DNA from 3 places in the Blautia sp. OF03-13 genome. Region 1 is predicted to be linked to each of the others. Evidence: predicted binding sites of a transcription regulator. Region 1 holds the regulator's gene; each other region holds the start of a gene.
What was found. The regulator Rex, encoded in region 1, represses fermentation and respiration genes when NADH is low (regulators of the CRP and FNR family bind a similar motif). The targets are predictions, from matches to a motif close to ATTGTTAANTANTTAACAAT.

Region 1 (4,263 bases):
CTCTTCGAGTTCCGCGGCAATCTCTGCTTTCTCTTTGCTTAATTTCACACACTCTGCCACATTCGTTGCGACTTCCGGTTTCGACATTTCCTCATCAATTTCCGAATCGCGTGTCTCAAGCTCTTCAATTCGTTTCTCCGTCTTTTTCAGCTCGTTTTCTTTCTTGCGGAGACGTGCCTGTTCTTCTTTCTGCGCTTTCCAGTCCAGCTTTGTGGAGGAGGCTTCGGAAGGAGCCGCTGTTTCTTCCGGAGCGGCGGCATCGGCAGCAGGAGCATAGATGCGGGTCAGCTCTTCTTTTTTCTCCAGATAGTAATCGTAATTTCCGATATAGTTGACGAGTGTTTGTCCCGTCAGCTCCAGAATCCGGGTTGCAGTCTGATTGATAAAGTAACGGTCGTGGGAAACGTACAGTACCGTTCCAGTGTAATCCTTCAGCGCGTTTTCCAGAATCTCCTTTGATACGATATCGAGGTGGTTGGTCGGCTCGTCGAGGATCAGGAAGTTGGCGTTCGAGAGCATCAGCTTGGCAAGAGAAATTCGTCCGCGCTCACCGCCGCTCAAGGTATGAATCGGTTGGAAGACATCGTCGTTTGTAAACAGGAAGGCGGCCAGCACATTTCGGATTTCGGTGTTTGTCAGATACGGATACGCGTCGGAAATCTCCTGGAAAATGGTCTTTTCCATGTGGAGCACCTGATGCTCCTGATCGTAGTAACCGATCTGTACACGGCTTCCAAGTGTAAAAGAGCCGGCATCCGGGCGGATGACTTCGTTTAAGATCTTTAAGATCGTCGTTTTTCCCGTTCCGTTGTTTCCGATGATTGCGACGCGCTCCCCGCGCTTGATTTCGAAATTCAGATCCTGGAAAAGCGTCTGTCCCGGGAAGGCTTTGGAGAGGTGCTCGACGGTCAGCACATCGTTTCCGCTTGTGATGCGCGGTTCCAGACGGATCCGCATATCGGAGCGTACTTCGGTCGGCTTTTCCAGCACATCCATTTTGTCCAGCATTTTTTCACGGCTCTCGGCGCGTTTGATGGATTTCTCGCGGTTGAAAGATTTCAGCTTTGCAATGACTTCTTCCTGATGGTGGATTTCCTGCTGCTGGTTGACCCAGGCATGGTAAGCGGCTTCACGGAGCATTGCTTTTTTTTGACTGTAGGCGGTATAGTTTCCCTCAAAAGTTGTTACTTTTTTATTGTCCACTTCAACGACTTTTGTGACAACGCGGTCGAGAAAGTAACGGTCATGGGAGACGATCAGGACGGCTCCGCTGTAATTTAAAAGATACGTTTCGAGCCAGGAGATCGAGTCCATATCGAGGTGGTTGGTCGGCTCGTCGAGCAGAATGATGTCCGGTTTGGTGAGCAGCAGTTTACCAAGTGCCACGCGGGTCTTCTGACCGCCGGAGAGGGAGTCCACCTGTTTTTCAAAATCGCTCTCGGAAAAGCCAAGACCTTTTAAAACACCGACGACTTCACTGCGGTACGCGTATCCGTTTTCCAGTTCAAAGGTATGGGAGAGGCGGGTGTAGGTGGAAAGAAGTTCATCCAGCTCTGCACCGGATTTTGTATTCATATCACTTTCCATCTGACGGAGGCGTTCCTCCATATCGATCAGATTCTGTTTCGCGGTCAGCACTTCCTGGTAAATGGAAAGGTGTCCGGTCAGATCCTGATGCTGGGCGAGATAGCCCATCGTCTTTCCTTTGGAGAGGATGACCTCTCCCTCATCGGCCCTCATTTCGCCGATGATGATTTTTAACAGCGTCGATTTTCCGGCACCGTTGATGCCGACCAGTGCGGTTTTTTCGCGTTCTTCTATATGAAAAGATGCATTTTTGATAATTTCCGTTGTCCCGAATGCTTTCGAGATATTCTGACATGCAAGAATCATGTGGTTCCTCCAGATAACATATTTCTGTATTTTGACATAATACACCATCCTTATTATAGAGAGTAATACACAAAATTTCAAGAAATCTTTGACAATTTTCTATCAACCATATATAATATGAATATATGCAGGTGTAAATAAGGAGGAATTTATCTTGGAAGAAAAAGGAATTTCGCGGGCAGTTATCAAAAGACTTCCTAGATATTATCGTTACCTGGGCGAATTGCTGGAGGACGGAGTAGAACGGATCTCTTCCGGTGAGCTGAGCGAGCGGATGAAAGTGACAGCTTCCCAGATTCGCCAGGATTTAAATAATTTCGGCGGCTTCGGCCAGCAGGGGTATGGTTATAACGTGCGGTATCTGTACAGCGAGATTGGAAAAATTTTAGGTCTGGACAGAGTCCACAATATGATTTTTGTCGGAGCCGGAAATCTGGGACAGGCGCTTGCTAATTATGCGGCCTTTGAAAGAAGCGGATTCAAAACGGTCGGTATTTTTGACGTCAACCCGGTATTAAAAGGAATCTCCGTGCGCGGAATTGAAATCCGCATGGCGGACGAGCTTCCGGAATTTATCAAGGAACACCATGTAGAGATTGCGGCTTTGACACTGCCAAAAGCAAAAGCGGTAGAGATGGCAGAGATTCTCGTGGACAACGGTGTAAAAGCAATCTGGAATTTTGCACATACCGATCTAAACTTAAAACTTCCGAAAGATGTGATCGTCGAGAACGTCCATCTTTCCGAAAGTCTGATGCGTCTCTCCTACAATCTGACCAGATATGAGGCGGAGCATCCAAAGAACAATTAAGAAACCAAAACAAAAGCAGGAGAGTCTTCGGGAAACCGGAGACTTTTTCTGTTCACTTTCCGGATAAGGCAGGAAAAGGAGGAAAAGCGATGAAACGGATTCTTACAGCAGCACAGATGAAGCAGGCAGACCGCAATACGATCGAAACCATGGGGGTACCGTCCCTGGTACTGATGGAGCGCGCAGCGCTGTCCTGCGTGGAGGAGCTTCAAAATGGAACATGGGATACAGGAAAAGTCCTTGCTGTGTGCGGTCCCGGAAATAATGGAGGGGACGGTGCGGCAATTGCACGGATTTTAAAGACGAAAGGGGTGGATGCGGAACTGTTCTGTCTTGGAAATCCGGAAAAATACAGTGAAGGCATGAGAGCACAGAAGAAAATTGCGGAAAATTATGGGGTCCGTGAGGTTAAGAATCCGGATTTCCGGGAATATACTGTTATCATAGATGCCATCTTTGGAATTGGCGTATCCCGTCCGCTGGCAGGGGAGTACCGGAGGGCAGTGGAAGCAATCTGCGCAAGCGGTGTTCCTGTTCTTGCCGTGGACATCCCTTCGGGGATCCACACGGATACCGGAGAGGTCCTTGATGCGGCGGTGAAAGCCAGAGCCACGGTGACATTTGCCTGTGCAAAGCCAGGGCTTCTCTTTGATCCCGGAAAACGATATGCCGGAGAGGTCCTGGTCCGTGATATCGGAATCGGCTTTGATGCAGGAGAAGAGGAGACGCCCTGGTACGGTTCAGTGGAAAAAGAAGATCTGGACCGGTTTCTTACCCGCACGCCGATGGGAAATAAGGGAACCTTCGGAAAGGTGCTGGTACTTGCCGGTTCCGGTGCCATGTGCGGAGCCGCTGTTTTGTGTGCCAGGGCAGTCCTTGCATCCGGTGCCGGCATGGTAAAGGTTGTGACAGAGGAAAGAAACCGTACGCCGCTTTTCTGTGCCCTGCCGGAAGCAATGGCGGATTTCTGGAAGGAGGATGAGCCGCTTCCGGAAGAAGCCCTGCTGCAGGATCTCGCCTGGGCGGACGCTGTTGTTGCGGGACCGGGACTTTCCAAAAGCCGGACGGCAAAAGAACTGCTCGTTTTTACGGTGCAGCACACAGAAGTTCCTCTTGTTCTGGATGCAGATGCGCTGAACCTGATTGCAGAAGATGCAGAGATTCTTTCGGGCTGCCGGGCAGAAAAAATTTTAACGCCTCATGTAGGAGAGCTTGCACGGCTGCTGCACATGACCATTGCAGAATGCCAGCGTGACCCGGCAGGAAGCGCCGGAAGGGCAGCCGAAAAATACCAGGCCTGCTGTGTACGAAAGGATTCCGTAACCGTGACAGCAGAGGAAGGGCGTGAGCAGTATTACATAAACACAAGCGGAAGCAGTGCGCTTGCGACGGCGGGAAGCGGCGATGTGCTCGCGGGAATCACAGGCGCCTTTGCAGCAAAACGTCAGTGTGAAAAAAACGAGAAAAAAATCAGCCTTGCCAAAACAGCGGCACTGGCGGCATATGCGCATGGAAAGGCGGGAGAGGCTGCGGAAGAAAAAAGCAGTGCTTCCTATGTA
Region 2 (4,263 bases), on a different contig from region 1:
GACAGCACAGCTTCTGAGGAATACGCTTCCCCGAGTGATGTAGACGGGATTCCGGTTGTCGATGAGGAAGTTGATCCTGCAGAGTGTGTAACGCTTGGAGATTACAAAAAGTTTACACTGGAAAAGAAAGTAGAGCAGGTAACGGATGATGACGTGCAGACGGCCATTATGGCAGAGACAGCTGTCACCATGGACGATCCGGATGCCACCGTACAAAAAGGCGACACCGCCGATATTGCCTATGTTGGCAAAGTTGATGGCAAGGAGTTTGACGGCGGAAGCAGCGATTCCTACAATCTGGTGATCGGATCCGGTACCTTCATCGATGGATTTGAGGATGGTGTCATTGGAATGAAAACAGGGGAGACAAAGGATCTGAACCTGAAATTCCCTGACAGCTATCAGAGTACCGATCTGGCAGGAAAAGATGTTGTGTTTACCGTTACGGTAAATGCGTTTACCCGCCCGGCAGAAAACATTGACGGATGGGAGCTCGATGATGCATGGGTAGCAAAAAATACAGATTACAGCACTGTGGAGGAATACCGTGCCGGAAAACGCGCAGAGCTGGAGGCTGCAAATGAGACGACAGCGGAAAATAATTTGCAGAATGACGCGATGCAGCAGATGGCAGACGGCTGTACGTTTCACAAAATTCCGAAATCCTATATCACCCTTGGCGAAGAGGATTACGATAAACGGTATACCACTTATCTTCAGAATTACGGCATTTCCCTGGACGACTATCTGGAGCAGTATGCGGACAGAGCAACCTACAATCAGGAGAAAGCAACGTATGCAGGAACGATGGCAAAAAGTGCCCTTCTTCTGGATGCCGTAAAAGAGGCAGAAGGCTGGACTACAGATGACCAGGATTACCAGCAGATCTTAAACGACGAGGCAGCCAATGCCAATATGTCGCAGGAAGATTTCCTGAAAGCAGCCAATGACTATTACGGGGAAGATACGGTAGTGCGCAATATCATGATGGAGCGCATGATCAATATGGTTCTCGATAATGCAACGGTCAATACTGTGACTGTGGATGCAGACGGAAATACAGTAGAATAAAAAGAGAAATCACCCCGAAACAGGATAAAAATTTCTGTTTTCCGGGGTGATTTAGCCGAATCAAGTAAGTCCCCTGCTTCCATTGCGAAAAGCAATAAGCAGTGGGTGGGGACTTGCTTGTATCAGGAGGAGTGCAAGCTCCTTCTGATAAACTGCGGAGCAGTTATTCAGTTATGAGCAAGTAGCGAAGCGGATTGCGAATATCCGCTTCGCATGTGGGAAACGAATTGTGTTCGTTACGCCATGATTTTGCGGAACAGATCCTTCAGATCTTCTACGCTTGCATCCTTCGGGTTGCCCGGTGCGCAGGCATCTGCGTGTGCGGAATCTGCAAGGAACTGCAGATCTTCTTCTTTGACTGCCTCGAGAACAGATGGGATTCCAACGTCTGCGGACAGCTTCTTAACAGCATCAATCGCTGCTTTTCTGTACTCTTCCTGAGACATTTCGTCTACACCTGCAACGCCCATGGCACGTGCGATTTCACGGTATTTCTCACCGGTGCACTCCTGGTTGTATTCCATAACGATCGGAAGCATCATGGCACATGCAACACCGTGTGGGGTATCATAAACAGCACCAAGGGTGTGTGCCATGGAGTGAGCGATTCCAAGACCTACGTTGGAGAAGCCCATACCTGCGATGTACTGGCCAAGAGCCATTCCTTCGCGTCCCTCTTTGGTGTTTGCGACAGCACCGCGCAGAGATTTGGAGATGAGTTCGATGGCTTTGAGATGGAACATGTCAGTCATTTCCCATGCAGCTTTTGTGGTGTAACCCTCGATTGCGTGGGTCAGAGCGTCCATACCGGTAGAAGCGGTCAGTCCTTTTGGCATGGAGGACATCATATCCGGGTCAACAACTGCGATGATTGGCATATCGTGCGGGTCAACGCATACGAATTTACGTTTTCTTTCAACGTCTGTGATAACGTAGTTGATGGTAACCTCTGCAGCAGTACCGGCTGTGGTCGGAACAGCGATGATCGGTACGCATGGATTTTTGGTCGGTGCAGTGCCTTCAAGGCTTCTGACATCCTCAAACTCCGGGTTTGCGATGATGATACCGATTGCTTTGGAGGTATCCATAGAAGAACCGCCGCCGATGGCGATCAGATAGTCAGCGCCGGATGCCTTGAAAGCTTCTACGCCGTGTTTTACGTTTTCGATGGTCGGGTTTGGCTTGATATCGCTGTAAAGCTCATAGTCGAGTCCGTTTGCGGTCAGAATATCGGTTACTTTGGAAGTAACGTTGAATTTAATCAGATCCGGGTCAGAGCATACGAAAGCTTTCTTGAAGCCGTGTGCCTTTGCTTCATTTGCGATCTCGGCAATAGCGCCTGCTCCGTGATAAGAGGTTGCATTTAAATTAATACGATTTGCCATGATTGAAAAACTCCCTTCTAAAATGAATAAATGGTTTTACTGAACTTGTTATTATATTAACAAATCCGGAAGGGAAAAAGAAAGTGACAGAAGAAGCGAAGTGTAACACTTTAAAAAAAATCGCCATTGTGACAAAAACAACAGAACAAAATTTGTGAAAAATAACCAGAGCGTGTCTGAAAAACCATTTCCGCAATCTGCAAGCCCCACTTTGACACGCGCTCTAAGAGAGCAGCTGCAGATTCCGGAACAGTTTTTTTAAGTCTTCCGGCATTGCCCGGACGAGAAGAGCTGCAAACTCGGAAGGTGTCAGATCCATGCCGGTAAGCACCCATTTTACGGTCATGGTGATGGAACCCTGACAGTACATTTCGAGAAGAAAATGCATTTCCGGTGAAACCGGACTGCCGCTTTTTTCGTGAATCAGATTTTCGTAGAACGCGAGAATCAGGTCAAAATCGTGCTCACGCAGAGAATTCTGCTTGTCGTAGCGGAAGGCAGCGGCGAAAAAAGCTTTTTCTTTCTGAATATAGGTAAATTTCTTTTCCAGACTGTCAAAAACGGTCGTTCCGCGCCCCATATGTTCGAAGGATTTTGTCAGTAATTTATCAAAGTACCAGTTGATCAGATCGTATTTGTCGAGAAAATTACGATAGAAGGTCTGGCGGGTAACACCGCAGATTTCACAGATCTGGCGCACGGTGATCTCTTCGACAGGGGTTGATTTCATGCACTCCTTCATGGATTCGGCAAGACGGTATTTTGTTTTTTCTCCTTTGGGAGCAGATACGGTGGAATGGATCATCCGGGCAGTTTCCTTTCGTTTCGAAAATTATAACTATGCAGAGTTATGCATATATTATAACGCGAATCCGAAAAAATAAAAAGCCCTGAACATGTTCCGGAGATAAGATACAGGAACATATTCAGGACGATTTTGCTTATTTTCTTTTGTTTACGGCCTGTCCGACACAGTAGCATACAGCGGCAACAACCATACCGTTGATGGAAGCGATGCCCCAGTGTAAGAGGTTCGCAACAATGGCACCGAGAATGACACCGGCAACCGCAAACCAGTCTACGGTTTTAAGCTTCGGCTGATCGGCTTCAAAGTCCTCTTTGTTCATGAAGTAGGCGAGCACCAGAATCATGCCGACCGGCGGCAGGGTACAGTTCAGAATGTTGAGCCAGCCGCAGAAGTTGTAGTACAGCCATACGGAGGCAACCGTTCCGATGATACCGGAAAGGAGAACCATCGGTTTTTTCCTCTGATGGAAGATGTTGGCAAGACCAAGACCTGCGGTGTACAGAGCGTTGTCATTTGTAGTCCAGATATTAAGACCGAGAACGAGAACAGCCAGGTAGAACAGGTTCAGGCGGACCATAACCTCGAAGATATCGTTTCCGCCGACAAAGATCGAGGAAACGGCACCGAAGAAGAACATCAGGGAGTTTCCGATGAAGAAGGCCACAACCGTGGTGATGGCACCCGCTTTTCCGTCCTTTGCAAAACGTGCGAAGTTCGGGGTTGCGGTTCCGCCGGAAACGAAGGAGCCGATGACAAGACCGGCACCGCCGATGATAGTCAGAGATCCGCTGGATTTGGCAAACTGATCGATGATCGTTCCGTCGCCTCTCATTACGGCCATGACCATGGCGATCGTTCCGAGAATGGCAACACTTGGTACAGCGATATAGCTGACGATGGTCAGAGATTCAATACCAAAATAGGCAGAGGCGGTCATGCAGACGCCGGCAAGAATAACAAGTCCCCACTGTGCCGCAGTGCTTCCGCCGAGCAGCTCCT
Region 3 (4,263 bases), on a different contig from region 1:
GCGGATCAGGGAACGCTGTTTCTCTGCAAAGGAGCTGCATTCAAAGAGGTATACTTAAAAGACGCCGTAAACCGCGGTGCTGTTGCCTATGTAAGTGAAAAAAAATACGAAGCGGGAAAAGAAATTCCGGCACTCATCGTCAACGATGCCAGAAAAGCACAGTTTGTGCTGGGTGAGGCGTTTTACGATTATCCGGCAAAGTCGCTGCATGTCACGGCGCTGACCGGAACAAAAGGAAAGACAACGACAGCCTACTACCTGCAGTCGATGCTCGATGCCTGCCTGAAAAAACAGGGCGGAAACGGATGTGCACTGTTAAGTTCGATTGAATATTACGACGGAAAGACGAGAGAAGCATCAACGCTCACCACGCCGGAATCCCTGGAGCTGTGCCGTCATATGCGCAATGCCGTAGATGCAGGCCTTTCCCATATGGTGATGGAAGTATCCTCCCAGGCGCTCAAATACGAGAGAGTCGGAAACACGCATTTTGATACCGCCATTTTCCTGAACATCTCCAAGGACCACATCAGCCCGACGGAGCACAAGGATTTTGATGATTATTTCCAGTCGAAATTAAAGATCTTCGACCGCTGCACCTGCGCCTGCGTGAACCTGGACAGCGACCATATCGGGGAAATCCTGAAAGCTGCGGCAAAATGTGAGCGCGTCGTTACGTTTGGATCGAAAGAAAATGCTGTAATCCGCGTGAGTGATATCAAGCCGGGCAGAGGAAAATTCTATTTCCATGTGGCAGGACCGGATTTCTCGGAAGATTTTACCCTGCCGGTGCACGGAGCCTTCAATGTGGAGAATGCCGTAGCTGCCATTGCGGCTGCCTGGTCGATGGGAATCCCGGTTTCGCTGATCAAGGAAAGCCTCCTTGGCGTCACCGTTCCGGGAAGGATGGAGACGTATGAGAGCAGCGCGGGCGAGGTCACGGCGATCGTGGATTTCGCGCACAATGGCCTGAGTTTTGAAAAAATGTTTGATACCGTAGCACTCGAATACCCGGGGAGCCGCGTAAGCGTTGTGTTCGGAACCCCGGGCGGAAAAGCATTCAACCGCAGAAAAGATATGGGTGAGATTTCCGGAAAACGGGCGGACCGGATTTTCCTCGTACCGGATGATCCGGGAAACGAAGATCCGCAGGCGATCTGTGAGGAGATCGGCGGGTACATAGCAAAGGAAGGTGCATCCTTCCAGATCCGCATGGACCGCGGAGCAGCAATCCGGGAGGCGATTCTTGGCGCCGTACCGGGAGAGGTTGTTCTGATCCTTGGAAAAGGCGCGGACGTGACGATGCACGTCGGAAACGGAAATGTGCCGTACCGGTCAGATGCCGTCTATGCAAAAGAGGCGCTTGCCGAATATGGAAATGCATTTGCCGAAGCGGCAACGGCTCGTGAAACAGAAGAATAGAAGCAAAAACAGAAAAAACAGAGCAAAAAAGACACGGAACAGAAAAATCCGTGTCTTTTTTGCGTCTGGCGGCAGCAGAAATGAAAATCAGACAGGAAATTTGGCGGATACATCCTACAAAATGTAGAAAAGAAGGACAGAAACTAGCCCGTATGACGAAAAGTTGTTAAAAATATAACGAACGAAAGTTAGACGTGTGAAACTAAACACAGAAAGCAAAAACCCGGGAACCATGCGGAAAAAGACGAATTCTGCGGGATGAAGGACAAAGCTGTAAGTTTTTGGAAAGAATTCTTGTGAAAAAGAACAAAAAATGGTATAATTGTATTGAAATATATCCAGAACACCCCTTCTGGAAGCGTACGGGCTCAGTGAGAAAAAAGATTTCACGAAAATGCTCGAAAAAAACACTTGTTAAATTCTTGTCATAGTGCTATGATAAGGAAAGTGAAAAATTTATCAATCACAAAAACCAACTAGGGGTATTTTAGAAAGGAGTATTTATGAGCAGCAAGATTACCATCATTGGAGCTGGAAGCGTTGGATCTACGATCGCCTATACACTGTCGAACGAAGACATCGCGTCTGAGATTGTTCTCATCGATATTAACAAGAAAAAAGTAGAGGGAGAGGTTATGGATATCGCGCAGGGTACCTGCTTCCGCGATCCGGTCTCCATCATCGCAGGTGAGTATGAGGATGCCAAGGACTCTGATATCGTAATTATTACTTCCGGTATTGCAAGAAAGCCTGGCCAGACCCGTATTGAGCTGACCCAGACCAACGTAAACATCTTAAAATCCATCACACCGGAAATCGTAAAAGCGGCTCCGAATGCCATCTACATCATTGTAAGCAACCCGGTTGATATCATGACCTACGTGTTTACAAAGATCTCCGGACTTCCGGAAAACCAGATCCTTGGTTCTGGTACCATGCTGGATTCCGCGAGACTTCGCTGCGGACTGTCTGAACACCTCAACATTGCCCAGAAAAACATCCACGCTTACGTATTCGGTGAGCACGGCGATACTTCCTTCATTCCGTGGAGCGGCGCTTACGTTTCCGGTGTCAGTCTGGACGAGTACTACGAGACCGTAGAAAAAATGGGCAGGAACGTAACCAAGATCGACAAAGATGCTATGCTGGAGTACGTAAGAACTTCCGGCGGACAGGTTATTGCAAACAAAGGAGCTACTTTCTATGCAGTATCTGTTGCAGTATGCAAACTGGTAGCAACCATTCTTTCTTCTTCCGATTCTGTAGCAACCGTATCTTCCATGATGCACGGTGAGTACGGCATCGAGGATGTATGCTTAAGCACACTGACCCTCGTTGGACCGAAAGGCGTACAGGGCAAGATTCCGATGCGTATGACAAAAGAGGAAGTAGAAAAACTCAAAGCAAGTGCCGACGCATTAAAAGCAGTTATCGCACAGATCGAGCACTAAGAGCGGGCAATAAGCTCAAAACATAAAATTTATGGCAGTGGCAGAAAGTGCGAAAGAGCGGTATCTCCCACTGCCTTAACGTGCGCCTGAAGAAATTTTCCGCCGGGTGTACATAAAAAGAGTACCGGAAACTTTTCCGGTGCCGGACAGAAGATACCGCAGGAAAAATGGAAACCAACAGGAGCAAGTAAGAAAGGAGCAATTCCATGACCTACAGTTATTTTCCGGGCTGTACGCTGAAGAACAAAGCAAAAGATCTGGATCATTATGCCAGAGAGTGCGCAAAAGTTCTGGGATTTGAACTGGAAGAAATTGAAAACTGGCAGTGCTGCGGAGCTGTGTATCCACAGGCATCCGATGAAATCGCCACAAAACTTTCTTCGGTTCGCGCCTTAGCAGACGCCAAAGAAAAAGGACAGGATCTGATCACAGTCTGTTCCGCCTGTCATCACGTGATCAAACGCGTAAACGATGACATGGCGAATGTAGAAGACATTCAGACAAAAGTAAACAACTACATGGCTCTTTCCGAGCCATATCTTGGCGAAACGAAAGTACTTCATTATCTGGAAGTGCTGCGTGACGTCGTTGGATTTGACAAGATCAAAGAGAAAGTGGTAAACCCATTAAAAGGAAGAAAAATCGGCGCATATTACGGCTGTATGCTGCTTCGTCCGAGCACCACAATGCAGTTTGACGATCCGGAAAATCCGACAATCATTGAAGACTTTATCAAGGCCCTTGGCGCAACACCGGTCGTATATCCGATGAGAAATGAGTGCTGCGGCGGCTACATATCCCTCAAAGAAAAGAAAATGGCATCCAACATGGTAGACCAGATCATGGCATCCGCATCCTACAAAGGAGCAGAAGAACTGATCACTGCATGTCCGCTTTGCATGTACAACCTGCGCAATAACGGAACAAAAGAAGGTCTTCCGGTTACCTACTTTACCGAGCTTCTTGCAGAAGCACTCGGCATCAAAGAGGAGGTGCAGGCATGAAAATTGCAACATCCGATGAAATCCGTGCCATCGCCGGTGTGGATACCAGAAAATGTATGAAATGCGGTAAATGTTCCGCATCCTGTCCTGCTTATAACGAAATGGACATCCGTCCGCATCAGTTTGTATCTTACGTACAGAACGGCGATGTGGAAGCACTGATGAACTCCAAGTCCATCTGGAAATGCCTCTCCTGCTTCGCATGTGTAGAGCGCTGTCCAAGAGACGTAAAACCTGCCAAACTGATCGAGGCAGTTCGTCTTTCCGTGATCCGTCAGAGAGGAGAGAATTATCTTTCTCCGGATGAAATTCCGGCTCTTCTGGATGATGAGACTCCGCAGCAGCTTCTGATGAGTGCATTCCGTAAATATAGAAAGTAAAAAACA

Region 2: the regulator Rex is predicted to act here: its motif matches at 2,501-2,520, upstream of fucO (lactaldehyde reductase).
Region 3: the regulator Rex is predicted to act here: its motif matches at 1,833-1,852, upstream of DXA55_RS14250 (L-lactate dehydrogenase).

The regions. Positions count from the first base shown of each region.
Region 1 is NZ_QTVR01000001.1:12,889-17,151, forward strand. It holds gene DXA55_RS00055 (ABC-F family ATP-binding cassette domain-containing protein) at 1-1,893, opposite strand, end outside; gene DXA55_RS00060 (redox-sensing transcriptional repressor Rex) at 2,048-2,704, shown strand; gene DXA55_RS00065 (bifunctional ADP-dependent NAD(P)H-hydrate dehydratase/NAD(P)H-hydrate epimerase) at 2,794-4,263, shown strand, end outside.
Region 2 is NZ_QTVR01000004.1:86,457-90,719, reverse strand. It holds gene tig (trigger factor) at 1-1,071, shown strand, start outside; gene fucO (lactaldehyde reductase) at 1,308-2,456, opposite strand; gene DXA55_RS19495 (DUF6783 domain-containing protein) at 2,567-2,674, opposite strand; gene DXA55_RS04170 (TetR/AcrR family transcriptional regulator C-terminal domain-containing protein) at 2,680-3,261, opposite strand; gene codB (cytosine permease) at 3,398-4,263, opposite strand, start outside.
Region 3 is NZ_QTVR01000022.1:31,600-35,862, reverse strand. It holds gene DXA55_RS14255 (Mur ligase family protein) at 1-1,422, shown strand, start outside; gene DXA55_RS14250 (L-lactate dehydrogenase) at 1,926-2,873, shown strand; gene DXA55_RS14245 (CoB--CoM heterodisulfide reductase iron-sulfur subunit B family protein) at 3,080-3,877, shown strand; gene DXA55_RS14240 (4Fe-4S dicluster domain-containing protein) at 3,874-4,257, shown strand.